Regions from separate parts of the Rhizobium sp. WSM1328 genome, predicted to be linked through region 1. Evidence: predicted binding sites of a transcription regulator. Region 1 holds the regulator's gene; each other region holds the start of a gene.

Region 1 (9,658 bases):
CGCCGCCCTTGCCGGCCGCATCGCGGCCCTCGAACAGCGCCATCACCCGCTTGCCGGTCGCCTGCAGCCAGAACTGCACCTTGACTAGTTCGATCTGCAGCTTCTCCAGCTCCTCCAGATAGTCCTCTTCCTTGAGCTTCTTCTTGTAAGGGAAGTCGCCGGATTCCAGCGCGTGCTCGTCCACCCAGTTCGGCAGGGCGGGGTCGTCGACATCGAAGGTGCGTTTCTTTCCGCGGATCTCCAGCTCCACGGCCCTGTTTTCGATGTCCTCGTCCATATCAGCCTCCTCAGCCCGATCGCTTCTCGTCCTCCAAGCGAACATATTTACCGTTGAAAATCAAATCTCTCGCGGCCGGCCGGCCATTTTTCATGGGTTTCGGCTGCTGCCTTTCGCTTGGGACGCGGCAACCCGAAAACTTCTGTCATGAATTGCCGCTATCAGGCAGAGTTCAATATAACGAAAAACGAATCGACGCCGCGAGGGCACTTGCCAGACGAAACTCCATGGAGAAAAAGCCTGTTGGCGCGCATAAGGCGCGAACGGCCGGTGCTGCTTGCGGCGATCCTCAGCGCGCTCGCGGCGCTTGCCGCCGGCATGAACAAGTGGGTTGTGCTCGCCCTGCTGCTTGTGATGATCCTCACCGCGCTGTTCAATGAGGCGCCCGTCATCGAGGCAGAACCCGCCCTGCCGGTGGAAATCAAGCCGGAGGCGCCGCCAAGCCGCCTGCCGGAAGTTTCCGCCACACTTTCGGGCCTCGATATCCCCGTCATGCTGCTGTCGGAAGACGCCTCGGTGCTCTTCCAGAACCGCGCTGCCGAAAAGGCCTTCGGCGAGGTGGCGCTCGGCGCCCATATATCGGCCCGTATGCGTTCGCCCGGCGTGCTCGACATGGTGCGCGAAACCATCGCCACCAACGCGCCGAACCAGATCGAGCATTCCGAGCGGCTGCCCTCCGAGCGCGTTTATATCGTGCGCAGCGCCCCCATTGAATTCGCCGCTGAGGACGGTCCACGTGAGCGCTATTTCATCCTCTCCTTCCGCGATATATCGGAGGTCCGCCGCATCGACCGCATGCGCTCGGATTTCGTCGCCAATGCCAGCCATGAGCTGCGCACGCCGCTTGCCTCGCTGCGCGGCTTCATCGAGACCATCCAGGGGCCGGCGAAGAACGATCTGAAGGCGCAGACGCGTTTCCTCAATATCATGCTCGATCAGGCGACGCGCATGAGCAGGCTGGTCGACGACCTGCTGTCGCTCTCCCGTCTGGAGCTGAAATCGCACATCGCGCCTGATGAGAAGATCGATCTGGTGCCGCTGCTCGGCCATGTCCGGGATTCACTGGTGCCGCTGGCAAAGGATGTCGGCGTCGACATCAACCTGCATTTGCCGGAAGGCAAGGTCGAGGTGCTGGGCGACCGCGACGAACTTGTCCAGGTCTTCGAGAACCTGATGGAAAATGCCTGTAAATACGGCCAGGAGGGCGAGATCGTCGATGTCTGGCTGAAGAACGGCACCGGCCAGCCGGTCGAGGTCAGCATCGTCGACAAGGGGCCGGGCATTCCGGCCGAGCATGTACCGCGCCTGACCGAACGCTTCTACCGAGTCAGCATCGAGGACAGCCGCTCGAAAAAGGGCACCGGCCTCGGCCTTGCCATCGTCAAGCACATCCTCACCCGCCACCGCGCGCGGCTGATCGTCAAGTCGGAAGTCGGCAAGGGCACTGATTTTACCGTCCGTTTCTGACGTATGTGTCGCGTGAGGAACGGAGAGGCTGCCGCAAATCTCTTCTCCCCTCGGGGAGAAGGTGCCGGCAGGCGGATGAGGGGGCCGCACGGCAAAACCTCACGTAAAACCTATTCCGCGATGCCTGCGCAAGGGCCTTGACGATGGTCGAGACGACGCCTGCACCGTTGCCCGGGTCATAGGAAAGACCGGCTTCGCTGGCCCCCTCATCCGCCCTACGGGCACCTTCTCCCCGAGGGGAGAAGAGGGAGTCGAGACGCTGCGGCATGTCCCTTAGCCCCGCGAGCGGGCAGAAGGTGGCGGCCGCAAGCGGGAAGTGACCGCAACCGCTCGCCTATCTGCAGCCATTTTTACAACGCGAGGTGGATTGACCGGCAAACATTGCCGGCCGCCCGGCACGATCGTTTGGCCTATTTAAAATAAATCATTATAAATCAATAACGTAACCTGTCACAAATGTTTCACGGCTTTGACATAAAAGGACGGTGCTTACAGCGCTAAGAGAGTCTCGCCGATGAAAAAAGGCAATGCGAGGGCCTCTCTAAGGCCGCACTCACACAAGCCCAAATGCCGGGAGATTTACATGAACACCTTTAAGCTCACCGTTGCCGCGCTCGCCGCAACTGCTGCTTTCGCTGGCGCTGCCGTCGCCCGCGACCAGATTCAGGTTGCTGGTTCGTCCACCGTCCTGCCTTACGCAAAGATCGTTGCCGAGTCCTTCGGCGAAACCTTCACCAACTTCAAGACGCCGGTCGTTGAATCCGGCGGCACGGGCGCTGGTCTGAAGGAATTCTGCAAGGGCGTTGGCGAAGACACCATCGACATTGCCAACGCTTCGCGTCCGATCAACAAGAACGAAGCCGAAGCCTGCAAGGCTGCCGGCGTAACCGACATCCAGGAAGTCAAGATCGGCTACGACGGCATCGTCTTCGCAACCGACGCTTCCAACCCTGACGTCGCCTACGTTCCTGCCGACATCTACAAGGCCCTCGCAGCCCAGGTCGTCGTCGACGGCAAGCTCGTCGCCAACCCTTACAAGAAGTGGTCGGAAGTCAACCCGAAGCTTCCGGCTGTTGATATCGCTGCCTACATCCCGGGCGAAAAGCACGGCACCCGCGAAGTTTTCGAACAGAACGTTCTCGCCGCCGGCTGCAAGGCTTCGGGCGCAACTGACGTCATCGCCAAGGAAATCGCCGACAAGGCTGCCCAGGGCAAGGCCTGCGTCGCAGTCCGCAAGGACGGCGTTGCCGTTGACATCGACGGCGACTATCCGGAAACCCTCGCACGCATCGCCGCCAATAAGACCGGCGTCGGCGTATTCGGCCTTTCCTTCTATGAAAACAATGCCGACAAGCTCAAAGTTGCGAGCATGAGCGGTATCGTTCCGTCCACCGAAACGATCGCCAACGGCACCTACCCGGTTTCCCGCCCGCTGTTCTTCTACGTCAAGAAGGCACATCTCGGCGCTGTTCCGGGCCTGAAGGAATACGTCAACTTCTTCGTATCCGACCAGATGATCGGCCCCGACAGCCCGCTCGTCGAATACGGCCTCGTTGCCGCTCCGGACGCAGAGCGCGACGCAATCCGCAAGGACGTCGAAGCAGGCAAGTCCATGTAATCATTTTGCCGGCGCGGTCCTTCTTGGCCCGCGCCGGCGTTGCTTATGTCCCTGCGCGCCAGCGGTTCTGGAGCTGCAGGGTTGGAATTCCTTCTCCATGATTGGAAGCTGAAGGCAGGCTGATGAAGCTGCCGGGCTTTTTGGGGGCTATGGGCCTGGGGACGTAACGAATGAGCACATCCATCATACTTTTGTGCCTTGTGGTGATCGGTGCCGCCGCCTATCTGGTCGCGCGCATTCGTGCCACGGCGCTTGCCGGAGGCCGATCCTCCGCATTGCATTCACGGCCGGTCTATTACGGCGCCTATGCGGCGATCTGGGCAGTTCTTCCCGCCCTGCTCGTCCTCTGCCTCTGGCTCTCCATCAGCCCCGGCATCATCCAGTCCTCGGTTCGCGGTGCTTTCCCCGACGACATCAAAGCGCAAGCCGCAGTCGAGCAGGATCTCGGCTATTCGACGGTGGCGACGGTTGCCCGCGGCATGACGATGCTGACCTCGGATGAAACTGCCGCGGTCGCCAACGATCCGGCTGCCCTGCAGGCCAAGCTCCTCGAAAAGGGCGTGCCGCTTGCCAGCCAGCCGCTGCCTTACATGCTCGACGCCGCCAAAAAGCTCAACGCGATGAGCATGACGAGCCGCATCGCCATGACGGCGATCGTCTTCGCTCTCGCCGTTGCCGGCGCCTTCTATGCGCTGCGTTCCATCGCTCCGCGCTTCCGCGCCCGCAACCGGGTCGAGCGCGTCATGCTCTGGGGCCTGCTGCTTGCCTCCTCGATCGCCATCCTGACGACGATCGGCATCGTCTTCTCCATGCTGTCGGAAGCCGCCCGCTTCTTTGCGGCCGTTCCCGCCATGGACTTCTTCTTCGGCACCGTCTGGGATCCACGCTTTGCCGGCGCCGGCAGCTCGTCCTTCGGCCAGTTCGGCTTGATCCCGCTGCTGCTCGGCACGATCTATATCGGTCTGGTCGCCATGCTGGTCGCCGTGCCGGTCGGCCTCTTTGCCGCCATCTACATGGCCGAATACGCCTCGCCGAAGCTGCGCGGCGTCGCCAAACCGCTCCTCGAAGTGCTCGCCGGCATTCCGACGATCGTCTACGGCTTCTTCGCGCTCGTCACCGTCGGCCCGTTCCTGCGCGATTTCTCTGCCCAGATCAGCGGCCTTCTGTCCGGCAACTACAGCAACTTCATCCAGGCGCAGAGCGTTCTGACGGCCGGCATCGTCATGGGCATCATGCTGATCCCTTACGTCTCCTCGCTGTCGGACGACATCATCACCGCCGTGCCGCGGACCTTGCGTGACGGTTCGCTCGGTCTTGGTGCCACACGCTCCGAAACCATCAAGAAAGTGGTTTTGCCGGCCGCTCTTCCCGGCATTGTCGGCGCCTTGCTGATGACCGCCTCGCGCGCCATCGGCGAAACCATGATCGTCGTGCTGGCCGCCGGTGTCGCCGCCCGCATCCAGATCAACCCCTTCGAGCCGATGACGACGGTGACCGTCAAGATCGTCAACCAGCTGACCGGCGACCTTGAGTTCACCTCGCCGCAGACGCTGGTTGCCTTCGCCCTTGGCATCACCCTGTTCTGCATCACGCTTTGCCTCAATATCTATGCGCTCTACATCGTGCGCAAATACCGGGAGCAGTACGAATGACGGATATTGTTTCTCCCACATCAGGCGTCACCGTTTCCAAGGCGCCGGTGCGCCGCGATATCGGCATCAAGCGCCGCTATGCCGCCGAGCGCCGGTTCCAGGCCTATGGCATCGCCGCCATCACCTTCGGTCTCGTCTTCCTGTTCATCCTGCTGTGGACGGTGATCGGCAAGGGCTATACCGCCTTCCAGCAGACGGCGATCACCCTGCCGATCGAATTCTCCGAGAAGACGATCGACCCGAACAACAAGCGTGCGACCGACCCTTCGGTGTTGATCGCCGCCAATTATCCGGTTCTCCTGCGCGACGCGATCGTCAAGCAGCTGAACGTCAATGCCGCGAGCCGTCCCGATGTGCGCGATGCATCCGCCATGCTCTCCAAGGGTGCGCCGGTCCAGCTGCGCGACATGGTCGTCGCCGATCCGTCCATCATCGGCAAGACGGTCAATGTCACGGTGCTTGCCGACGCCAATGTCGACAGCGCCAACAAGGGCCAGATCGATCTGTCGGTCGATGAGAAGAACCGCAAGGTCAACGACAAGCAGGTCGGCTGGATGAACGAGTTGAAGGCGAGCGGCGCTCTCCACAAGCAGTTCAATACCGGCCTCTTCGTCAACGGCAATTCCAGCCGTCCGGAGGCCGCGGGCCTGGGCGTCGCCCTGATCGGCTCGCTCTACCTGATGCTGATCGTCCTCGTGCTTGCTCTGCCGATCGGCGTCGCCGCCTCGATCTATCTCGAGGAGTTCGCACCGAAGAACAAGCTGACGGACCTGATCGAGGTCAACATCAACAACCTCGCTGCGGTCCCCTCGATCGTCTACGGTCTGCTCGGTCTTTCCGTCTTCATCAACTTCATCGGCCTGCCGCGCTCGGCCTCGCTGGTCGGCGGCCTGGTGCTGACGCTGATGACCCTGCCGACGATCATCATCGCGACGCGCGCCGCCCTTCGCGCCGTGCCGCCGTCGATCCGCGCCGCGGCCCTCGGCCTCGGCGCTTCGAAGATGCAGATGGTGTTCCACCATGTTCTGCCGCTCGCCATGCCCGGCATCCTCACCGGCACGATCATCGGCCTGGCGCATGCGCTCGGCGAAACCGCGCCGCTGCTTCTGATCGGCATGGTCGCCTTCGTCGCCAACGCGCCGACGACACCGCTCGATCCCTCGACGGCTCTGCCCGTACAGGTCTATATGTGGGCCAACGAGGCCGAACGTGCCTTCGTTGAGCGTACTTCGGGTGCCATCATCGTCCTGCTCCTGTTCCTGATCGTCATGAACATGGGCGCCATCCTCTTGCGTCGTCGCTTCGAGCGCCGCTGGTAAACGGAGTTACAAGATCATGAACATGTTGACGGAAGCTGCAGTTGAAAAGGCGCTGGATCACAAGATGAGCAACGTCCCGTATAAGATGATCGGAAAGGATGTCTCGGTTTACTACGGCGAAAAGCGCGCGCTATTCGATGTGAACCTGAACATCCGCGAAAACACCGTAACCGCCCTGATCGGCCCGTCCGGCTGCGGCAAGTCGACCTTCCTGCGTAGCCTCAACCGCATGAACGACACGATCGACGGCTGCCGCGTCACCGGCAAGATCACGCTGGATACCGACGATATCTATGATCCCGATATCGACGTCGTCGAACTTCGTGCCCGCGTCGGCATGGTCTTCCAGAAGCCGAACCCGTTCCCGAAGACGATCTATGAAAACGTCTCCTATGGCCCGCGCATCCATGGCCTTGCCAAGTCGAAGGCCGATCTCGACCAGATCGTCGAGACCAGCCTGCAGCGCGCCGGTCTCTGGAACGAGGTCAAGGACCGCGTGCACGAATCCGGCACCGGCCTGTCGGGCGGTCAGCAGCAGCGCCTCTGCATTGCCCGTGCCGTCGCCGTCAGCCCGGAAGTCATCCTGATGGACGAGCCCTGCTCGGCGCTCGACCCGATCGCCACCGCCAAGGTCGAGGAGCTGATCCACGAGCTGCGCGAGAACTACACGATCGTCATCGTCACCCATTCCATGCAGCAGGCCGCGCGTGTTTCGCAGCGCACCGCCATGTTCCACCTCGGCAATCTCGTCGAGGAGAACGACACCGACAAGATGTTCACCAATCCCGACGATCCGCGCACCCAGGACTATATCATGGGTCGCTTCGGCTGATTTTGGCGTCACCAAGCCTTTCCGTTATTCGAGGATAAAGCCCCATGGCATCGACACATATTTATTCTGCCTATGATGATGATCTGAAGTTCCTGTCCAGGCGGATTTCCGAAATGGGCGGCCTGGCCGAGCAGATGGTCGCCGAAGCCGTACGGGCGCTCGTCAACGGCGATACCGCGCTGGCGCAGAAGGTCATCTCCGACGATGTGATCCTCGATCACGCCGAACGCGAAATCGGCGACAAGGCGATCGTCACCATCGCCCGCCGCCAGCCGATGGCCGCGGACCTGCGCGAAATCATGGGTTCGATCCGCATCGCCGCCGATCTCGAACGCGTCGGCGACCTCGGCAAGAACACTGCCAAGCGCGTCATCGCCGTCCAAAGCACCGGCGTTCCCCGCAAGCTCGCCCGCGGCCTCGAGCATCTGTCCGAGCTGGCGCTCGTCCAGCTCAAGGAAGTGCTCGACGTCTACACCAATCGTTCCGCCGACAAGGCGAATGCGATCCGCGAACGCGACAACGAGATCGACGCGATGTACACCTCGCTGTTCCGCGAGCTCCTGACCTACATGATGGAAGATCCGCGCAACATCACCAGCTGCACGCATCTTCTCTTCTGCGCCAAGAACATCGAGCGCATCGGCGACCACGCCACCAACATCGCCGAGACGATCTATTACATGACGACAGGCGCGCAGCCGGAAGGCGATCGGCCGAAGGACGACAGCGCCAACACCGTCGGCGCGGTCACCGAATAACTGCCCACACCCCGCCGCTTGCGTGCGCGCCCGTCCGGGCGCGCAAAGAGGTCGCAGCCAATTTTTAAATTTGCGCAGGATGCATTGCTTAAATCACCCTGGTTTAAGGATTATGCGCGAGGAGACCGACACGCATGATCCCGAGAGTTGCAGTTGTTGAAGACGAGGAAGCCCTCAGCGTGCTTCTTCGCTACAATCTCGAAGCGGAAGGCTTCGAGGTCGATACCATCCTTCGTGGCGACGAAGCCGAAATGCGGCTTCAGGAGCGCACGCCCGATCTTCTCATCCTTGATTGGATGCTGCCCGGCGTCTCCGGCATCGAGCTCTGCCGGCGCCTGCGCATGCGGCCGGAGACCGAGCGTCTGCCGATCATCATGCTGACGGCGCGCGGCGAAGAGAGCGAGCGTGTCCGCGGATTGTCGACGGGCGCCGACGATTATGTCGTCAAGCCCTTTTCGACCCCCGAACTCGTTGCCCGCGTCAAGGCGATGCTGCGTCGCGCCCGTCCCGAGGTGCTGTCGACGGTGCTGAAATGCGGTGACATCGAGCTCGACCGTGAGACCCATCGCGTCCATCGCAAGACCCGCGAAGTCCGCCTCGGCCCCACCGAATTCCGCCTGCTGGAATTCCTGATGTCGTCGCCGGGCCGGGTCTTCTCCCGCTCACAGCTGTTGGATGGTGTCTGGGGCCACGATATCTATGTCGACGAGCGCACCGTCGACGTCCATGTCGGCCGCCTGCGCAAGGCGCTGAATTTCTCCAACATGCAGGACGTCATCCGCACCGTCCGCGGCGCCGGTTATTCGATGGAAGCCTGAGGGCTTTCATCTGAGCCTGCTGAGCCCTGGCAAAACCCGCGACGTCATCCTCGGCCTTGTGCCGAGGATCTGCGCACGCCAAATGAAGTATTTGAAAATAAAGTTTTTTCCCTCAAGTAGTTGAGGTGATCAGATGCTCGGCACAAGGCCGAGCATGACGGAGGGAAACCTGAGCTTCCATCCGCGCATAAAAAAACGGGCCACTCGGCCCGTTTTCTGCATTCTAACGATGGTCAGCCCGTTCAGCTGGCCCGCGCCGCTGCCCGGCGGCGTTCATTCACCGGCTGGTAGGCAAGCTTCTGGTGATAACCGCAATAGGGCGAATTGTCGGGGGACTCGCAGCCGCAGAAATGGAAGTCATCCTTCAGCGGATCGCCGACCGGCCACTTGCAGGTGCGTTCGGTCAGTTCCGTCAGGCCGAGGCGGCGGGAAATCGGCACCACCACATTGCCTCTCGGCACGTATTCCATTTCCTCGATCGTTTCGATCTCGATCTCTTCCTTCAGCATCGTCGCGCCCTGCTGGCGGGTGACGGTGCGGGTGGTGATGCGAGAGGCGAAGTTCGGCGCGCGCGGCGCCGATGTATTGCGCTTCGGCGTTCGCGCCGCGGTGTTGGTGCCGCCGGCCTTGGCACGGCCGGGAAGGCACAGCCGGTGCACTTTACCGATGACCGCGTTTCGGCTGACACCGCCAAGTTGTGCCGCGATCTGGCTCGCGCTCAGTCCTTCGGCCCAAAGCTTCTTGAGTTTCTCGACCCGCTCGTCTGTCCAGTTCATGCCCTGTCTCCACCTTTTGCGTTGGTGATGGCAGAATCCCTCACCGTTGTCCCGGGAGCTCCGAAACAAGAAACGCTTGATCAATTTTGGTGACTAGTTCCGCCGCATGCAGTCTAGTAATTGATCTTTAACCTAGTGTGA
Region 2 (9,658 bases), 1.3 Mb from region 1:
CACGAAATTCAGGGCTTGACTGTTTCAGCAGCGTGATCAGCCGATCGAAATCCGGATCGCCGGCATAACGCGCACTGTCGGCGCGAAACATCGCCAGCGAGACGCGGGCAACTGCTTCCCAGTCGACGAGCAGCTTGCGATGCGCGGGGTCGGCAAAGAGGCGATGCATGGTATTGCGCTCGTCGCGGTCGAGCGTGTCGTAACCGCCGAACAGCACCTCGGCGGCACGGTTCCAGGCGAGCACGTCCCACCGGCGGCCGAGCACATAGGCCGGCTGGTGTGTCAGGTTGGCGAGCATGCGCTGCAGCGGCTCGTCGACACATTCGGGTGCGGACGAGATTGCCTGAGGCACTTGCCGATTGTTGAGGATGAAGAGATGCCGGCGCTCGGCCTCGTCGAGGCGCAGCGCATCGGCAAGGGCGTTGAGCACCTGAATGGAGGGCCGGATGTCGCGGCCCTGTTCCAGCCAGGTGTACCAGGTGGTGCCGACGCCGGCGAGCATGGCGAGCTCCTCGCGGCGGAGACCCGGCGTGCGTCGGCGAAACCCCTCCGGCAGGCCAACTTCGGAGGGCGTCAGCCGCTCGCGACGGGAACGCAGAAAGGCTGCGAATTCACGGCGGCGGGCATCGAATGTATCGGGTCTCTGGTCCATGGGAGCGATTATATCAGTATCAATACCAGGATAAAACTGGAACTGTTTGCCGTTTCCAGGCCGCGCATGATGCCGGTGCCGCGGGTGATTGAAACGCCCGCGGCTCGATCAATTCAAGGAGCAGCATCATGTCTTCGCAGCATGTGGTCGTCATCGGCGGTTCTTCCGGCATCGGCCTTGCCACGGCGAAATTACTGTTGAAACAGGGGTATACCGTTACCATTGCGGGCCGCGACGGCGAAAAGCTTGCCGCGGCGACGGCATCGCTCGCGGGCGAACTGCGCAGCCTCGTGCTCGATGCGGCGGAGCTCTCCGGTCTCGGGGAGGCTTTTTCCCAGATCGGCGCATTCGGTCATCTCGTGCTGGCGATGGGCAGCGGTCACGGTGCCGGACCCTTCGTGACGCTCGACATGGCGGATCTGCTTGCCGGGTTTCAGACCAAGCTCATCCCGCATGCCGCGGCAGCCCAGGCGGCACTGCCGCTGCTGCAGCCGGGCGGCAGCATCACCTTCGTTTCGGCGGTCAGCGCGCAAGCTGCGATGCCTGGCACGGCTGGACTTGCGGCCGTCAATGCCGGCATCGAGGCGATGGTGCCGGTGCTTGCCGCCGAATTGAAGCCGCTGCGCGTCAACGGCGTTTCCCCCGGGGTCGTCGATACGCCGTGGTGGAATTTCCTGCCGCCCGAGCAGCGCGACAGCGTCTTTGCGGATTTCGCCGGCCGCACGCCGGTCGGCCGTGTCGGCAGGCCGGAGGATATCGCGGAGGCGATTGCCTTCCTGATCGGAAACGGATTTATGAGTGGCCATGTCATCACCTGCGATGGTGGCGTCAGTCTCGGCGCCTGAGGCAGGTTTCGGACGATGCTGACAAAATTATGCAGCATTCAAAGTGCTACGGCGTCCTCGGCGCCTCTGAAAAGACGTGGGGTCCTGTCGGCCCCAACGATGGTACGGCTGCGGCCGTCCGATCGCGTGAGGCCGCGGCAAGCCTCTCTTCGGCCCTGCGGGCGATCGCCTGCAGGTCGCGCGGCTTGCCTGATATCTTCTCCATGGCGGCGATGGCGACATCGGTTGCGAGGTAATCCGGCTTGTGGCCGACGCCGCGAACGGTGATGAGTTCGGAGCCTGATATATCGCGGGCAAGGCCGCGCGAGTGCAGGTGTTCCCAGACGATCTCGTCGCTGTCGCCTGTTATGATGACGGTCGGAGCGGTGATCTGCGAATAGAGCAGCGACTGCTCCTTCACATAGGCAAGCAGTCGTTTGAAATCGTCGGCATTGTTCTGGAACGCGCTGGGACGCAGTACCAGCGACGGACCGGTTTTTTCGATGTAGTCGGCCGGGCGCGGATTGGGGCGGAATACATTCAGCGTGCCCCGCTCCAGCCGGCTGAGCCCAAGCGGCACGACGATTGCGTGGTTGAAGAGCCAGCCGACGATCGGCACGGTTGCCAGGTGATAGTACCAGTCGATGCCGCCTGGCCATGGATGAGTGGCGGGCGCGAGGAAGAGCAGGCCGGCGGTTTTGTCAGGATGGCGCAGGCCGAAGGCGGCGGTGATCGCGCCGCCGAAGGAATGGCCGACGATGATCGCCTTTTCGATGCCGCGCTTCTCCATCAGTCTGGCGATTGCATCGGCCTGGCCGGAGGGGACGGCGTTCTCAGGACCGCCGCGTTCGGAATAGCCATGACCGGGGCGATCGACGAACAGCATTTCCGCCCGGCCTTCGAGTGCGGCGCGGAAGGCCACGACCTGGTCGAGCAGATTGCCGCTGGCGCCGTGAATGAAGACCAGAGCCGGCAGATCCGAATTTTCTGGCGGCGGGACGTGGACCGCATTCATGCGGTAGCCGCCGATATCGGTCAGTTCGCCGATATTCGGATAGGCGTGTTCAAATTGCCGCGCCTTATAAGTGGAGTAACCGATGGCGGCGGCGAGCGGGGCGAGAAGAGCGGAAACTTCTGCAAGCATGATCTCAACAAGCGGTAATTGCGGGATGACCTGCGAGCGGGCACCGCATCGTTCCCGCTCTATTCTAAAATTGCGCGGCACGATCCGACGTCAAGGCCGCCGTCCGGAATCAGGTGCGGTTGCCGGCGAGTTTTTCCGCAAGTGTGTTGGCCTGTTCTTGCGCGGTGCGTTCGGCGGGATAGATATCGAGAAAACGCTCCCACGCCTTCAAGGTCAGCTGATCGTTACCGGAATTGCTGAGGATCGCCGCCATGCCGGAGAGCGCGCCGAAATGACGCGGCTCGAGATCGAGTACACGTTCGATGTCGGACATCGACTTGCGATAATTTCCCATGACGAAATTCAGCGTGGCGCGGCGGTTCCAGCTTTCGGCATAATCGGGCTTCAGCGCGATCGCCTCGTCGAGGAAATCGAGGGCGGCGGGGTTGCGCTTTTCCTCGATCGCCTTGTCGGCCCACTGCATCAGCAGATTGACGGTGGCACTGCCCGAATCGTTCCATTCCATGCGGATTTCATTGGCGATGCCACTGGCTTTTTCGGGATCGCGTTCACGCTTCAGCTGGCTGAAGAGCTGGTCGAGGTGCTGCTTCGGCGAATTGTTGGCATCCGCCTGCTCGACGATGACGTCCTTTTTCGCGACGGCAGCCGACTTTTCCGCGGCGGCGGCCGGAAAGGAGGGGGTAAGGAGAATGAGGGCGAGCGGCAGCGCCGCTGATGTCAAAGCAAAAAAGCGCATGGCGGACATATTAGCCCGCCAGCGCCGAAGATCAAACAAATTTGACGTGATCACCGCAGCGACCCACCGGATATATCTGCCGGCGCAAGCGCACGCGGCAGGGCGATCCGGACGCGCGAAATCAGCCCTGACGAGCCTTGAAGCGCGGGTTCAGCTTGTTGATGATGTACATGCGGCCCTTGCGGCGAACCAGACGGTTGTCACGGTGACGAGCCTTGAGCGACTTGAGCGAATTCTTAATCTTCATTTTTTTGATCCGCGATCTCTATGGGGAATTCACATTCGCCCGTATCTTTAACAATCAAAAGCGCGCCATCGGGCGCGCTGTTTAGGTGGGGGAGCAGATACCCCGTCACCTTTTCCGTGTCAACCACATGAAGGTGTTTTTCCCAAGGCGCAGAGGTGTTTTCTCAGGTCCAAACCGGCGATTTCGGCGTCACGGTGGTGACATGACCCATCTTGCGGCCGGGGCGCCACTCGGTCTTGCCGTAGAGATGAACCAGCGTGTCGGGGCGCCGCAGCCAGTCGGGAACGGCAAGGATATCGTCGCCGATCAGGTTCTGCATGACGCAGTCGGAATGTCGCTCGGCATTGCCAAGCGGCAGGCCGGTGACGGCGCGGATATGCTGCTCGAACTGGCTGACGACGCAGGCGGCTTCCGTCCAGTGACCGGAGTTGTGGACGCGCGGCGCCATCTCGTTGGCGATCAGACCGCCATCGGCAAGCACAAAGAATTCGATGCCGATGACGCCGACATAGTTCAATGCGGCAAGGATTTTCTCGGCCGATTTCCGCGCGGCGTCCGCCGTCGGCGCCGAGATCGCGGCGGGAACCGTCGAGGTGTGGAGGATGCCGTTGCGGTGGACATTCTCGGCGGGATCGAAGCAGACGACCGTACCGTCGGTGGCGCGGGCGGCGATGATCGAGACTTCACGCTCGAAGGCGACGAAGCTTTCGAGAATGAGCGGCACGCCGCCAAGTGCTGCATAGGTGCCATCCGGGCTGTCGGCCGCCGAGCGGAAAACCTTCTGGCCCTTGCCGTCATAACCGAGACGGCGGGTCTTCAGCACGCCCTGGCCGCCGAAATCCTTCAGCGCCGTTTCGAGATCGGCCTGGCTGTGGATCGCATGGAAGCGTGCAGTGGTTATGCCGCAGCCGTTGAGAAAGCGTTTTTCGACGAGACGGTCCTGGGCGGCTTCCAGCGCCTTCGGCGGCGGATAGACCGACACGCTCGCCGAGAGCTTTTCGGCGGCTGCGACAGGCACGTTTTCGAATTCGTAGGTGACGACATCGCAGATATCGGCGAGTTCGGCGAGTGCCGCCGGATCGTCATAGGCAGCGGTAATCTGCCGGTTGGCGAGCTGGGCGGCCGGGCAGTCCGCCTGCGGCTCGAGGATGACCGTGCGAAAATTCAACCTGGCGGCGGCAATCGCCAGCATGCGGCCGAGCTGGCCGCCGCCGATAATGCCGATCGTTGTTGCCGTCATAGGTCGTCCATCGGGTATTCGGCGACGGCAGCACTCTGGCGCTCGCGCCATTCGTCGAGCCGGTCGGCAATTTCTTCGTCGGAAAGGGCAAGTACGGCGGCAGCGAGAAGGGCGGCGTTGACCGCACCAGCCTTGCCGATGGCGAGCGTGCCGACCGGAATACCGGCCGGCATCTGTACGATGGAAAGGAGGCTGTCCTGGCCGGACAGGGCTTTCGACTGGACCGGCACGCCGAAAACTGGCAGCGGTGTCAGCGAGGCGGTCATGCCCGGCAGATGGGCAGCGCCGCCGGCGCCGGCGATGATGACCTTGAAGCCCTCCGCGCGTGCGCCCTTGGCGAAATTGACCAGCCGGTCGACTGTACGGTGCGCCGAAATGATGCGCGCGTCATAGGGAATTTCCAGCGCCTCCAGCGTGTCGGCGGCGTTTTTCATGGTCTCCCAGTCGGACTGGCTGCCCATGATGATGGCGACGGGTGGTCTGTCTGTCATCGTTGCTGCTATTCCCTCTCAGGCGATGATGTCAGGGATGATCTGATCTTCCAGCCTGGAGAGCCTGTCCTTGATGACGAGCTTCTTCTTTTTCATGCGCTGGATCCGCAGAGCGTCGCATCCGGTCTGGATCATGGCGTTGATCGCGGCGTCGAAATCCTCGTGCTCCTGGCGCAAGCGCGCCACTATGAGCCTGATTTCCGCCTGTTCCTGATCGGCCATATACATTCCCCGTTATCGTCCCTGGACCTTGTCCGATCTGCCGATGATTTCCGCAAGCTCCTATCATCAAATACAGGTAACGGCTAGTTAGTCTTGATCATGAAATTGCCATCCAGTCTTCATCTTTTGGCCTTCGACAAGCCTTCAAAAATGTGTCACAGTCCCGCCCGTTGACACCTTGATCCCCGACGATGTTGGCCGGGGAGGGTAAGAGGAAGGAAGGGTCATATGACTGTTCAAGCTCATCTTGAGTCACTCCAGAAAAAGCATGTCGCTCTCGAGGAGGAGTTGCACGCGCTCAGAACATCTCCCTCTATTTCCGATACGGCACTTGCCGATTGCAAGCGTCGCAAGTTGCGCATCAAGGACGAGATTCAGCGTCTTAAGTCATCCGTCCACTAATCTTCCCAAGGATCGCCGGACGATCATCTTGCGCAACAAGGTAAATCCATCCATTCCACCAAAAATCAGCAAGAACCGGTGATTTGACACCAGATTTGCGCCAGCCCGATGCATCCGGCATCGTGGCTGGCGCTTTTGGGTCCGCCACGTCTCACATCGCGTTCTTATGATTCACATCGTATTCCCAGATCGCATGGGAACATGCATCAGGCCCAGAACTGATCCAGCCACAAATTGAGCTTGTCGAAGCCGCGGTTGTTGACCGCGTAGATACGTTTGGTGCCTTCCGAGGTCACGGAGACGAGATTGCTGTCGAGAAGCGCCTTCAGGTGCTGCGAAACAGCAGGACGGCTGATCGGCAGGCCTTCGGCGAGCTCATTGACGGTCCGGGGCGCGCGACGCAATTCCTCCAGCAGAAACCGCCGGTTCGGATCGGCAATCGCAGAGAAGGGGTCCGTGTTCGACATGGCGGGAACGCTACGTCAAACCGGCCGCGCCAGCAAGGAAATTGTGCATTGCAGCGTGTCACTGCATAATTCCTAAAATCGGAGTCGATTTCAGGAATTATGCAGCCGTTCAAAGTGCCACAGCGTCCTTTGCGCCTCTCGAAAGATGTGCGGCGCTGTATGGCTTCTACCAGCCAAGGCCCTCGCCTACGATCAGGAAGGCGGCGATCAGCGCCATCGCATACATGAAGGGATAGAAGATCTGTGGCCTCATCCGGCGCACGCACCAGGCGCCGGCGATGGTGGCGAGCGGGGCGAAGGGCAGAAGCGTCGCGGAGGTCGCAAGGTTCTGGGTGTCGAGCTGGCCGAGCGCGAAATAGGGGATCAGCTTGATGGCGTTGAGGATTGCGAAGAAGCGCACGCTGGTGCCGGTATATTCGCGCGGCTGCAATTTGAGCGGCAGGGCATAGATCTGGAAGGGCGCACCGCCGGCATGAGCGACGAAGCTGCCGTAACCGGAAAATGTCCCCCAGAGGCCGGCGGCCACCGGCCGCTGGCCGCGCGGCGGGATCACCTTGCCGGCGCCCGGGCCGAAACTGTTCCAGAAATAGCGCAGGCAGAAGAGGATGGTCACCGCGCCGATGACGATGCGCAGCATGTTGCCCGGAACCAGCGCCGAGGTCGCCCAGCCCAGCGCGATACCGAAGATCGCGCCCGGCAGCATGATTTTCAGCGTCGCCCAGTCGCCATGTTTGCGCCAGATGACGAGCGAGATCATGTCCATGAAGACCAGGATCGGCAGCAGGATGGCCGCTGCCTCGACGGGCGAGACGACGAGGGCGAGAAAGGGCAGGCCGATCAGCGACAAAGCGTCGCCCATGCCGCCCTTTGCGAGGCCCACCAGCAGAACGGCGGGCACGGCGGCGTAGTAGAATGACAGATCCTGCGGCATGCTTTCGACGTCCTCCTCTTGCCAGCCTCGTCTAACGGAACTACTCACACAAAACGAGTGCGGATCCCTCATTTCGAAGGGGAATTCGCAGGAAACGGAAAGACCCCATGACCGAACCGGAAAACCGCTGCCGCCTTGTGCTCATCGTGCCCGATATCGCCGATGCAGATGAACAGGCAAAGATCGTCGCCGACGCGCTGAAGGGCGGCGATGTCGCCTCGGTGATCGTGCCGCAATACGGGCTCGACGACGGCACCTTCCAGAAACATGCGGAAAAGCTGGTGCCATTGATCCAGGATGCTGGAGCAGCCGCGCTGATATCAGGCGACAGCCGTGTCGCAGGCCGGGCAAAGGCCGATGGCCTGCACCTTTCCAGCAATGCAGAGGCGCTTTCGGAAGCGATCGACAAACATGCGCCGAAGCTGATCGTCGGCGGCGGCAACGCGGCCGACCGGCACCATGCGCTGGAGATCGGCGAAGTCAGGCCGGACTATATCTTCTTCGGCAAGCTCGACGGCGATATCAAGCCGGAGGCGCATCCGAAGAACCTTGCGCTCGGCGAATGGTGGGCCTCGATGATCGAGATTCCCTGCATCGTCATGGGCGGCACCGATCCGGCCTCGGCGCTCGCCGTCGCCGAAACCGGAGCGGAGTTTGTGGCGCTGCGGCTGGCGGTCTTCGCCGAGCCTGCCCGGGCGCCGTCTGTCGTTGCCGAAATCAATGCGTTGCTTGACGAAAAAGCGCCACGGTTTGAGGATTGAAATCGCGCTCATGCCGATCCCGCCCGCCCGCCTTTTGAAATATATCCTTGCCAGCATGGCCGCCCTCGTTGCGGCCGGGCCGAATGTTGCCTTGGCGCAGGCGCCGGACAGCGTCATCAGCCAGCCGGGCACGGGGCCGGCTACGACCTTCCGCACCGACCGGCCTTCCAGGCCGGGTGTGCAACCCTCCGATGGTGTCGGCGTATTCGACCGCATGGGCGCGAACCTGCCGGATCTGCCGCCGGAGAAGGATTACAAGGGGCCGATCGACGAGGCCTATGGCGCCTTCCAGCGCGGTTATTACCTGACGGCGATGGACAAGGCGCTGCCGCGCGCCCAGCTCGGCGATCCGGCGGCGCAGACGCTGATCGGCGAAATCCTCTCGCAGGGCCTCGGCGTCAAGAAGGACGTCAAGAACGCCGCCTTCTGGTACGGCAAGGCGGCCGAAGGCGGCGACGGGGCGGCGATGTTCAAATATGCACTGATCCTGATGGAAGGCGAGGGCGTGCCGCGTGACAAGGTCAAGGCCGACGACTACATGCACAAGGCGGCCGAGGCCGGCAATCCTTCGGCGGAATTCAACTGGGCGCAGCTTCTCATCGCCGACAATCCCGGCGAGAAGGGACTGAAGCTCGCGCTGCCGTTCTACGAGAAATCGGCCGAGCAGGGCATTGCCGATTCGCAATATGCCGTGGCGCAGATCTATGCGACGCTGAAGGACCTGCCGGAAGAAAAGACGAAGCTCGCCCGCGAGTGGATGGCGCGCGCGGCGCGCGCCGGTTTCGACACGGCCCAGCTCGATCTCGGCATCTGGCTCGTCAACGGCGTCGGCGGGCCGAAGGATTACGTCAAGGGCTTCGAATGGCTGAAACTTGCCGCCAATGGCGGCAATGTCGCCGCGCAGAACAAGCTCGCCCATCTCTATATCAACGCGATCGGCACGGCGCCCAATCCGATCGAGGCGGCGAAGTGGTACGTGCTGTCGCGCCGGGCCGGGCTCGCCGATCCGGCGCTCGAGGATTTCTATCTCGGCATCGAGGACAATCAGCAAAAGGCGGCGATCGATGCCGCCAACAAATTCCGACGGCGATAGCGGCCGTATTCTAATTTAGAAAAGCGCGTCGGCGAAGAGGTCTTCATCGTTTTCGGCTTTGACGTTTTCGGCGGGAGCGGAGGTGCTGTCCTCGCTTGCCGGAATGATGCCGCGATGAATGCTGCGCTCCTGGACCATCGTATAGTGCTTGAAGATCTTGCGGTCGAGCGGCGCGATCGTCTCAGCGAGATCGGAGATATCGGCGACATCGGTGCCGGCGACGCCTTCGAGCAGATCGGCGCAGCCGGCAAGGACTTCGCCCAGATTATGCTGGAAATCGAGCTTGCCGATCAGCAGGCTGATCTTGGTGGCGACCTCGCGACCGTTCTCGGCGAGCACCTTCAACTCGTTTTCCATCACGTTGGCTGCAGAGCGGATGTTGCCGACGGCCGAGGTCAGGCTTTCTCCGAGATTTCCGGCTCCGGCATCGGTGGCGGGGGCGACGCGC
Region 3 (9,658 bases), 380 kb from region 1:
CCGATCTCCAGACGATCCGAGACCAGGCGCTGAACGAGCGCGACTACGGCGACCTCTCCGGCCTCAACAAGGATGATGCACGCGCCAAGTGGGGCGAGGAACAGGTGCATATCTGGCGCCGTTCCTATGACGTGCCGCCTCCCGGCGGTGAAAGCCTGCGCGACACCGGCGCCCGCGTCTGGCCCTACTACCTCACCGAAATCCTGCCGCGCGTCCTCAGAGGCGAAAAGGTGCTGGTTGCCGCACACGGCAATTCGCTGCGCTCGCTGGTGATGGTGCTCGACAAGCTGAGCAAAGAAGGCGTGCTCGCCCTCAATCTCGCCACCGGCGTGCCCATGGTCTACACGCTGAAGGCGGATTCCACCGTCGCTTCCAAGGAAGTGCTCGGCGACATGTCCGGCGCACATTGATCTCAGCTGATCTTTCCCCGCTTCGGCGGGGAAAGGCGCTCAATTCTCGATGGTGAACTGTACCCGGTCGGCCGCGAAGCGGCTGATCGAATATTGCACCGGCACACCTTCAAGATCGGTATTCATCGCCTTGGCGATCAGCAGGATCGCGCCGGGAGTGAGTTCGAGGTCGGCCATATCGGCTGCACTCGCATGGGCGGCCGTCACTTCGGTCGTCGCCCGGACATAATCCGGCAGGCCGAGTTCGGCGAAAGCCTTGGTGATCGATTCCGCCGTCCGGTAAGCCGCACCGATACCGGCAAAGCGTTCGGCGGGAAACCAGCTCGTCGCCCTTGAAACCGGCCGCTTGTCTGCCTGGCGCAGCGTTTCCAGGCGGATCACCTGATCTCCTTGCTTCAGGCCCAGCCAGCGGGCGATCTCGGCACTCGCTTCCTCCTTTGCCTCATCGAGCAGAAGGCCGCGCATTTCACGCGCCTGATCGCCGATGCCGGCGGTGAAACGCGTGCGCCGCGTGATCGGGAAATTCAGCCGCTCCTTGCGCTCGATCAGCGTGCCGCGACCTTGTACCGCGCGGACGATACCCTCCTGCGCCAGCGCCGCCAGCGCACTGCGCACGGTATGCCGGTTGACGCCAAATTGCAGCGCCAGCATGGTTTCCGGCGGCACCATTCCCGTTTCGTCATAGGCGCCGCTGCTGATCGCCTCGCGAATCCGATCGGCGATCTGGCGCCAGAGCGCCACGCCGGTTTGCCTTTGCACCTGCTTCAATCCCGCCATTCCGCCCCTGCCCACCCATTTACACTCACGATGTCACACGCTTGTCACGACATCGATTTAGAGCTAAATGTATCTTGTATGGTTGTCTATATCAATAGACATTTTAAGGGAAGCGGCGATGATATCAGCGGACAGCAAAGCCCCTGCGTCACAGACGGCATCCGGGCGCAAACGCGCCGCCGATCTGCTGGCGCGCGCGGAACGCAGCGAACTCTTGGCGGTCTTCGATGCGTTGCCGGAAAAGCCTGTGGCTCATCAGGTGCGCGGACCGGAGACCGGGCTGGTGATGGTGCGCGGACGCATCGGCGGCGGCGGCGCTCCCTTCAATCTTGGCGAAGTGACGGTGACGCGGGCGACGGTCCGGCTCGACTCCGGTTCGGTCGGCCATGCGCAGGCGCTCGGCACCGACCGCGAGAAGGCCAGGCTTGCGGCGATCTTCGACGCGCTCTGGCAGGAGGAAGCGACGAAGGACTTCGTCGAACAGGCCCTGCTTTTGCCGATCACTGAGCGGATCGCCGATGCCGAACGCCGCAAGGCGGACGAGACGGCGGCAACCCGCGTCGATTTCTTCACCATGGTGCGGGGAGACAACTGATGGGCCTGAAGACAGAAGCTTTGACCGGCGGCTTTGCCGAGCCGGTCTTCCATGCCCAAAGCGTCTTCAAGATGCTGATGGACGGTATGGCCCGCCCCGGCACGATCCAGACTGTTCAGCCCGATGTCGCTCCGCCGGCACCGCTCGGCATCGCCGCCGGCACGATCGCGCTGACGCTTTGCGACCACGACACACCCGTCTGGCTTTCCCAGGGACTGGCGAAATCGGCCGTGCCGGAGTGGCTCGGCTTCCACACCGGCGCGCCGTTGACCAGCGAAAAGGCCGAGGCGCGTTTTGCCTTCACCGAGGCCGGCACCGCACTTTCCTCCTTCGGCCTCTTTGCATCCGGCACGCAGGAATATCCCGACCGCTCGACGACCCTCATCATCGAGCTCGCCGAACTTGAGGGCGGCCGCAGGCTGGCGCTGATGGGTCCGGGCATCCAGAGCGTAGCGGAGATGACGCCTATCGGCCTGCCGGAGACTTTCCTGCGGCTCTGGACTGAGAACCGTGCGCTCTTTCCGCGCGGCGTCGACATCGTGCTGACATCGGGCAGACGTTTCCTCTGCCTGCCGCGCACCACCAAGATCACAGCAACGGAGATCTGAGCTCATGTATGTTGCCGTCAAGGGTGGCGAGGCCGCCATCGCCAATGCCCACCGCCTGCTCGCCGACCGCCGCCGCGGCGACCGTTCGCTGCCGGCGATCGGCATCGAACAGATCGTGGCGCAGCTGGCGCTCGCCGTCGACCGTGTCATGGCCGAGGCCTCGCTTTTCGATCGCACGCTCGCAGCCCTTGCCATCCGCCAATCGCGCGGTGACATGATCGAGGCGATCTTCCTGCTGCGCGCCTACCGAACGACGCTGCCGCGTTTCGGCTATTCGAAGCCGCTCGACACGGCTGATATGACGATCGAACGCCGCATCTCGGCGACCTACAAGGATCTGCCGGGCGGCCAGCTTCTTGGGCCTACCTTCGACTATACCCACCGCCTGCTCGATCCCTCGCTACTTTCGGACGAGGCGGTCGAGACGCCCGCTCAGCGCGCCGCCGAGACCGGCCGCGTCATGCGCGTCTCCGAGATCCTCGGCGAGGAAGGCCTGATCGAGGCCGACGGCGACATGCCGGAAGACCACGAGATCGGCGACTTGACCCGCGAGCCGATGGAATTCCCGATGACCCGCGATCTGCGCCTGCAGGCGCTTGCCCGCGGCGACGAGGGCTTCCTGCTGGCGCTCGGTTATTCCACCCAGCGCGGCTACGGCCGCAACCACCCCTTCACCGGTGAAATCCGCATCGGCGACGTCGAGGTGGAATTCGACGTGCCGGAACTCGGTTTCGCCGTCTCGCTCGGCACGATCCAGATCACCGAATGCCAGATGGTCAACCAGTTCAAGGGTTCGGCCAAGGCGCCGCCGCAATTCACCCGCGGCTACGGCCTGGTCTTCGGCCAGAGCGAGCGCAAGGCGATGGCGATGTCGCTGGTCGACCGGGCGCTTCGCGCCGAAGAGCTCGGCGAGGATATCACCGCACCGGCACAGGATGAGGAATTCGTTATCTCGCACTCCGACAACGTCCAGGCGACGGGCTTCGTCGAGCACCTGAAGCTTCCGCATTATGTGGACTTCCAGGCCGAACTCGATCTCGTCCGCCGTATGCGCCGCGAATTCGAAGCCGCCCGCAACGGTGGCGAAGACATGAAGGAAGCCGCCGAATGACCGATCTGGCCAGCTACAACTTCGCCTATCTCGACGAACAGACCAAGCGGATGATCCGCCGCGCCATCCTGAAGGCGATCGCCATTCCGGGTTACCAGGTGCCCTTCGCCTCGCGCGAAATGCCGATGCCCTATGGCTGGGGCACCGGCGGCGTGCAGGTGACGGCCTCGATCATCGGACCCGATGACGTGCTGAAGGTCATCGACCAGGGCGCCGACGACACGACCAACGCCGTTTCCATCCGCGCCTTCTTCCAGAAGGTCGCCAATGTCGCGGTGACGACGCATACCAAGGATGCGACGATCATCCAGACGCGCCACCGCATTCCCGAAGAAAAGCTCGGGGTCGGGCAGGTGCTCGTCTACCAGGTGCCGATCCCCGAGCCGCTGCGCTTCCTCGAGCCGCGCGAAACCGAGACGCGCAAGATGCACGCTCTCGAAGAATACGGCCTCATGCATGTGAAGCTGTACGAGGATATCGCCCATAACGGCCGCATCTCACGGACTTACGCCTATCCGGTGAAGGTCCACGGCCGCTATGTCATGGACCCGTCGCCGACGCCGAAATTCGACAATCCGAAGATGCATATGTCGGATGCGCTGCAGCTCTTCGGCGCCGGGCGCGAGAAACGCATCTATGCGGTTCCGCCCTATACCGACGTCGTCAGCCTGGATTTCGAGGATTATCCCTTCGATATCCAGCGTTTCGATAAACCCTGCGCCCTTTGCGGTGCGGAGGAAGTCTATCTCGACGAGGTGGTTCTCGACGACAAGGGCGGGCGGATGTTCGTCTGCTCCGACACCGATCATTGCGAAGACCGCCGCGCGCACGGACATGCCGGCGAGATGCTGGCCCGGGAGGCTGCAGAATGAGTGATACCCCGCTTCTCAAAGTTCACGACGTTTCAAAATTCTACGGCAACCGCATCGGCTGCCGCGACGTCTCCTTCGAGCTCTGGCCCGGCGAAGTGCTCGCCATCGTCGGCGAGTCCGGCTCCGGTAAGACGACGCTGCTCAACTGCCTCTCCACCCGGCTGCTGCCGAGCACCGGCAGCGTCGAATATCACATGCGCGACGGCAGCTACCGCGATCTCTACCGCATGAACGAGGCCGAGCGACGTTTCCTGATGCGCACCGACTGGGGCTTCGTGCATCAGAACCCGGCAGACGGCCTGCGCATGACCGTTTCTGCCGGCGCCAATGTCGGCGAACGGTTGATGGCGATCGGCGACCGGCATTACGGCAAGATCCGCGCTTCAGCGATCGACTGGCTCGAACGCGTCGAGATCGACGCCGACCGCATCGACGACCAGCCGCGCGCCTTTTCCGGCGGCATGCGCCAGCGATTGCAGATCGCCCGCAACCTCGTCACCGGCCCGCGCCTCGTCTTCATGGACGAGCCGACCGGCGGCCTCGACGTCTCGGTGCAGGCGCGCCTGCTCGATCTCGTGCGCGGCCTCGTCAACGATCTCGGCCTCTCGGCCATCATCGTCACCCACGATCTCGCCGTCGCCCGCCTGCTTTCGCACCGGATGATGGTGATGAAGGACGGCTACGTCATCGAACACGGGCTCACCGACCGCGTGCTCGACGACCCGCGCGAACCCTATACGCAGCTGCTCGTCTCCTCGATCCTGCAAGTCTGAGGCCCAAAACCAAGGAAGAAGAAATCATGGCAACGCCCCTCGTCGTTTCCGAAGTCTCGAAGAGCTTCACCATGCATCTGCGCGATGGCATCAAGTTGCCCGTCGTCTCCGATGTCGCCTTCTCGGTCGCATCGGGCGAATGCGTCGTGCTCGGTGGCCCATCGGGCATCGGCAAGAGCTCGCTGCTCAAGATGATCTACGGCAATTATGCCGTCGACACCGGCCAGATCCTCATCCGCCACGACGGACGCATCGTCGATCTCGCCTCCACCGATCCGCGCACCGTGCTCAACGTCCGCCGCAATACGCTCGGCTATGTCAGCCAGTTCCTGCGCACCGTGCCGCGCGTCGCGGCGATCGACGTGGTTGCCGAACCGCTGGTGGCACGCGGTGAGGACGCCGTCACGGCACGGGAAAAGGCGGGCGACCTGCTCGCCAGGCTCAATCTGCCGGAAACGCTCTGGCAGCTTCCGCCCGCCACCTTCTCCGGCGGCGAGCAGCAACGCGTCAACATCGCGCGCGGTTTCATCACTGAGCATACGATCCTGCTTCTCGACGAACCCACAGCCTCGCTCGACGCCAGGAACCGCGCCGTCGTCGTCGGCATGATCGCGGAAAAGAAGAAGGCGGGTGTGGCCCTTCTCGGCATCTTCCACGACGAAGAAGTGCGCGAAGCCGTCGCCGACCGCATCCTCGACGTCCAGCAATTCTCACCCAGAAAGATCGCCGCATGAGCCGCAAGCTGGGTATCGAGCCCTATTTTCATGAGACGGCAACCGTCAGCGATTCCACCTTCGGGCGCTATACCGAGGTTTCCGAACGCTGCCGCATCAGCGAGGCCACGTTCGGCGACTATTCCTACATCATGCAGGATGGTTCCGTCTGGTGTGCGACGATCGGCAAATTCGTCAATATCGCCGCCGCCGTGCGCATCAACGCCACCAACCATCCGACCTGGCGCGCGACGCTGCATCATTTTACCTATCGCGCCGCCGACTACTGGCCGGACGGCGACATGGAGACGGACTTCTTCGCCTGGCGGCGGGCAAACCGCGTGACGATCGGCAACGACGTCTGGATAGGCCACGGGGCGACGATCCTGCCCGGCGTCAACGTCGGCAACGGCGCGGTGATCGGAGCCGGCGCCGTCGTGTCTAAGGACGTCGCGCCCTATGCGATCGTCGGCGGCGTACCGGCCAAACTCATCCGCGAGCGCTTTCCAAGAGAGGTCGGCGAACGGATGGACAGGCTTGCGTGGTGGGACTGGGAGCACGACCGGCTGCGCCAGGCACTCCAGGATTTCCGCAACCTGAACGCGGAAGATTTCCTGTCCCGTTACCCCGGTTAAACCCCCGATATAGGGGCGGAGAATTGTGACAGGACTTACACAAAAACGACATGCGAGGTTCATCAAGCGGGACTAATGCGATGCTGACCAAAGCCTGGATCGCAAGGGAAGAGCATGATGTTCGAGCTGAAGAATGTCACACGTCGTTTCGGAAAAAAGCTCGCCGTCGATTCCGTCACGCTCGCCATTCCCCAGGGCCAGATGGTCGGCATCATCGGCCGCTCCGGCGCCGGCAAGTCGACGCTGCTGCGCATGATCAATCGCCTTCAGGAGCCGAGCTCCGGCTCCGTTCATTTCGCCGGTGTCGAGGTCTCCGGGCTTCGCGGCCAGGCGTTGCGCAACTGGCAGCGCGACTGCGCGATGATCTTCCAGCAGTTCAACCTGGTGCCGCGCCTCGACGTTCTCACCAATGTCATGCTCGGCCGCCTCAACCACCGCTCGACGCTGATGAGCCTGCTCAACATCTTCACCCGCGAGGAACGTGTGCATGCCATCGCGGCACTCGAACGTCTCGGCATCGAGCAGACGGCGCTGCAGGCAGCCGGCACGCTTTCCGGCGGCCAGCAGCAGCGCGTGGCGATCGCCCGGGCGCTGTTGCAGAACCCGAAAATGGTTCTCGCCGACGAGCCGATCGCCTCTCTCGACCCGCTGAACGCCAAGATCGTCATGGATGCGTTGCGCGACATCAACGAGCGCGAGGGCATCACCGTCATCACCAACCTTCACACGCTCGACACCGCCCGCAACTATTGTGAGCGCATCGTCGGCATGGCCGGCGGCCGCGTCGTCTTCGACGGCAAGCCCGCGGAACTGACCGCCGAAGCGGTGAAGGAGATCTACGGGACGGACAAGGACGGCGCCGGCATCGATGAAACGGTGACCTCGACATCAATCAATATCGCCCCTGAGCGGGCAGACAATCAATCCGCCGGCACACAGCCGCTGGCGCTGGCGCTGGCCGGCCTCTGAGAGAGGCAGCCGCGATCGAGCGCCCGCGTCAAGGGCACACTTCTTCGTAACGGGAAGGCCGGGGACACCGGTCAATAGGAGAGAACATGTTGAAGAAAGCACTCTTTGCGGCAACGGCGCTCTTCGCGCTCGCCGGCGCTGCCCACGCTGCAGACCTCAAGGAATTCCGCATCGGCATCCTCGGCGGCGAAAACGAAACCGACCGCCTGCGCAACTATGCCTGCCTTGCCGACCACCTGAAACAGGAATTCGGCTTCGAGAAGGTTTCGCTCTTCCCGGCCGCCGACTATGACGGCGTGATCCAGGGCCTGCTCGGTGGCACGCTCGACTTCGCCGAACTCGGCGCCTCCGGCTATGCCGCCGTCTACATCAAGGAGCCGAAGGCTGTCACGCCGATCCTGACGACGCAGCAGAAGGACGGCTCGACGGGCTATTACTCGATCGGCCTCGCTCTGAAGTCCTCCGGCATCAAGTCCATCAAGGACGCCAAGGGCAAGAAGCTCGGCTACGCCGATCCTGATTCCACCTCCGGTTACCTCGTTCCGCTGACGCAGATCCCGAAGGACACGGGCATGCCGAACGACAAGTTCTTCGCCTCGACCCAGTTCAACGGCGGCCACGAGAACAACCTTCTCGCTGCCTATGACGGCAAGGTCGACATTGCCGTCGACGATAGCTCCGGCATCGGCGACTTCAAGGACGGCTACACCTCCGGTACCTTCCGCAAGGAAGTCGACAAGGGCGCCGTCGATCCGAACAAGCTGGTCGAAGTATGGCGTTCGCCGCTGATCCCGAACGGCCCGCTCGTCGTTCGCAACGCTCTCGGCGAAGAGTGGCAGACGAAGCTTGCAGCCTTCTTCACGGCTCTGCCGGAAAAGGACCACAAGTGCTTCGCCGCTGTCGAAGGCGGCGACTACAAGGGTTACGCCCCCGTCAAGCACGACTTCTACAATGCCGTCGTCGACGTCCGCAAAGCTGCCATCGGCGGCTGATGGGGTTTTTCGAATGCAGGGCGGCCGGAAACGGCCGCCCTTTATCTTGTGACTAGAACTGTGCGCGTCCTTTCGAGAGCCGCAAAGGACGCTGAAGCACTTTGAATTGCGCAGTAGGCGAGGCGTTGATGACTATTGCCAATACACAGCCGCAGATGCAGAGCACCAAGGAGATCGGCACCGCCTGGGACCGGATGGTCGCCAAGCGCCGCTTCTATACCGTTCTCGGCCTGGTTATCCTGATTGCGGCTTTCGTCAGCTCTGTCCGCTTCGCCGATGAGAGCAATGCCGGCCATTTCTTCGACCGCCTGCCGCATCTCTTCGACTTCCTGAGCTGGCTCATCCCCAAGGATTGGCACGACGTCTGGCGCGCGCTGTTTGATATAGCGAGCGTCAACGACAAGGGCGGCGAGGAATTCAATTTCGACAGGGGCCGCGTCTATGTCTGGGGCGCCTTCTACATTCCCGAATATTTCGAGCTAATGATCGTCACGATCAACGTCGCGTTGATTTCGACCATCATCGCCTTCGTCTTTGCCGTCCCCTTGAGCTTCTTTGCCGCTCGCAACCTGACAAATTCATGGCCGCTGCGCATCGTCACCAAGCGGCTGATGGAATTCCTGCGCGCCTTCCCGGAAATCGTCATTGCCGGGCTGTTTTCGGCGATCCTGTCGATCGGGCCGGTCGCCGCCATCATCGCCATCACCCTGCACACGATCGGCGCGCTCGGAAAACTCTTCTACGAAGTGGCCGAGAATATCGACATGAAGCCGCATGAGGGCATGAAGGCCGTCGGCGCCAACTGGTGGGAGCGTATCCGCTTTGCCGCCCTGCCGCAGGTGTTGCCGAATTTCACCTCCTATGCGCTGCTGCGCCTTGAGATCAACGTGCGCGCCTCGACCATCATCGGCGCCGTCGGCGGCGGCGGCATCGGCGAGGAGCTGAAGCTTTCGATTTCGCGCGGCTTCGGCGCCAAGACGGTGGCGCTCGTTCTCCTGCTGTTCGTGACGATCGTCGCCGTCGACCAGTTCTCCGCATGGCTGCGCCGCCGCCTTGTCGGCGAGCACGCCTTCCTCCTGCAACATTGAGGCCGCCATGACGGTGATCGACGCAAACCGCATGCACGAGATAGAAACGCGCTATCCGGAATATTTCCACCGGTCGTTCCGCCAGCGTTTCGGCGGGCTGATGATCCTCATCGCA

Evidence for each region. The regulator PhoB, encoded in region 1, activates phosphate uptake and scavenging genes when phosphate is short. The targets are predictions, from matches to a motif close to TGTCATNNANCTGTCAT.
Region 2: a site for PhoB is predicted at 5,663-5,679, ahead of AC2444_RS18045 (YdcH family protein). Genes of this name have one in related genera too.
Region 3: a site for PhoB is predicted at 1,219-1,235, ahead of phnF (phosphonate metabolism transcriptional regulator PhnF). Genes of this name have one in related genera too.

What each region holds. Positions count from the first base shown of each region.
Region 1 covers NZ_CM172788.1:174,196-183,853, forward strand. The annotation lists gene ppk2 (polyphosphate kinase 2) at 1-277, opposite strand, end outside; gene phoR (phosphate regulon sensor histidine kinase PhoR) at 521-1,744, shown strand; gene AC2444_RS00900 (substrate-binding domain-containing protein) at 2,328-3,362, shown strand; gene pstC (phosphate ABC transporter permease subunit PstC) at 3,533-5,014, shown strand; gene pstA (phosphate ABC transporter permease PstA) at 5,011-6,333, shown strand; gene pstB (phosphate ABC transporter ATP-binding protein PstB) at 6,350-7,165, shown strand; gene phoU (phosphate signaling complex protein PhoU) at 7,210-7,923, shown strand; gene phoB (phosphate regulon transcriptional regulator PhoB) at 8,058-8,741, shown strand; gene AC2444_RS00930 (GcrA family cell cycle regulator) at 8,984-9,517, opposite strand.
Region 2 covers NZ_CM172788.1:3,591,770-3,601,427, reverse strand. The annotation lists gene AC2444_RS18085 (helix-turn-helix transcriptional regulator) at 1-664, opposite strand, end outside; gene AC2444_RS18080 (SDR family oxidoreductase) at 781-1,497, shown strand; gene AC2444_RS18075 (alpha/beta fold hydrolase) at 1,544-2,620, opposite strand; gene AC2444_RS18070 (tetratricopeptide repeat protein) at 2,730-3,365, opposite strand; gene ykgO (type B 50S ribosomal protein L36) at 3,478-3,603, opposite strand; gene AC2444_RS18060 (5-(carboxyamino)imidazole ribonucleotide synthase) at 3,767-4,843, opposite strand; gene purE (5-(carboxyamino)imidazole ribonucleotide mutase) at 4,840-5,334, opposite strand; gene AC2444_RS18050 (YdcH family protein) at 5,353-5,556, opposite strand; gene AC2444_RS18045 (YdcH family protein) at 5,785-5,958, shown strand; gene AC2444_RS18040 (ArsR/SmtB family transcription factor) at 6,165-6,425, opposite strand; gene AC2444_RS18035 (sulfite exporter TauE/SafE family protein) at 6,592-7,356, opposite strand; gene AC2444_RS18030 (thiamine phosphate synthase) at 7,464-8,117, shown strand; gene AC2444_RS18025 (tetratricopeptide repeat protein) at 8,128-9,210, shown strand; gene AC2444_RS18020 (hypothetical protein) at 9,226-9,658, opposite strand, start outside.
Region 3 covers NZ_CM172788.1:4,553,667-4,563,324, reverse strand. The annotation lists gene AC2444_RS22500 (2,3-bisphosphoglycerate-dependent phosphoglycerate mutase) at 1-410, shown strand, start outside; gene phnF (phosphonate metabolism transcriptional regulator PhnF) at 450-1,187, opposite strand; gene phnG (phosphonate C-P lyase system protein PhnG) at 1,306-1,782, shown strand; gene phnH (phosphonate C-P lyase system protein PhnH) at 1,782-2,390, shown strand; gene AC2444_RS22480 (carbon-phosphorus lyase complex subunit) at 2,395-3,501, shown strand; gene AC2444_RS22475 (alpha-D-ribose 1-methylphosphonate 5-phosphate C-P-lyase PhnJ) at 3,498-4,373, shown strand; gene phnK (phosphonate C-P lyase system protein PhnK) at 4,370-5,146, shown strand; gene phnL (phosphonate C-P lyase system protein PhnL) at 5,173-5,880, shown strand; gene AC2444_RS22460 (DapH/DapD/GlmU-related protein) at 5,877-6,494, shown strand; gene phnC (phosphonate ABC transporter ATP-binding protein) at 6,612-7,463, shown strand; gene phnD (phosphonate ABC transporter substrate-binding protein) at 7,550-8,455, shown strand; gene phnE (phosphonate ABC transporter, permease protein PhnE) at 8,584-9,543, shown strand; gene phnE (phosphonate ABC transporter, permease protein PhnE) at 9,551-9,658, shown strand, end outside.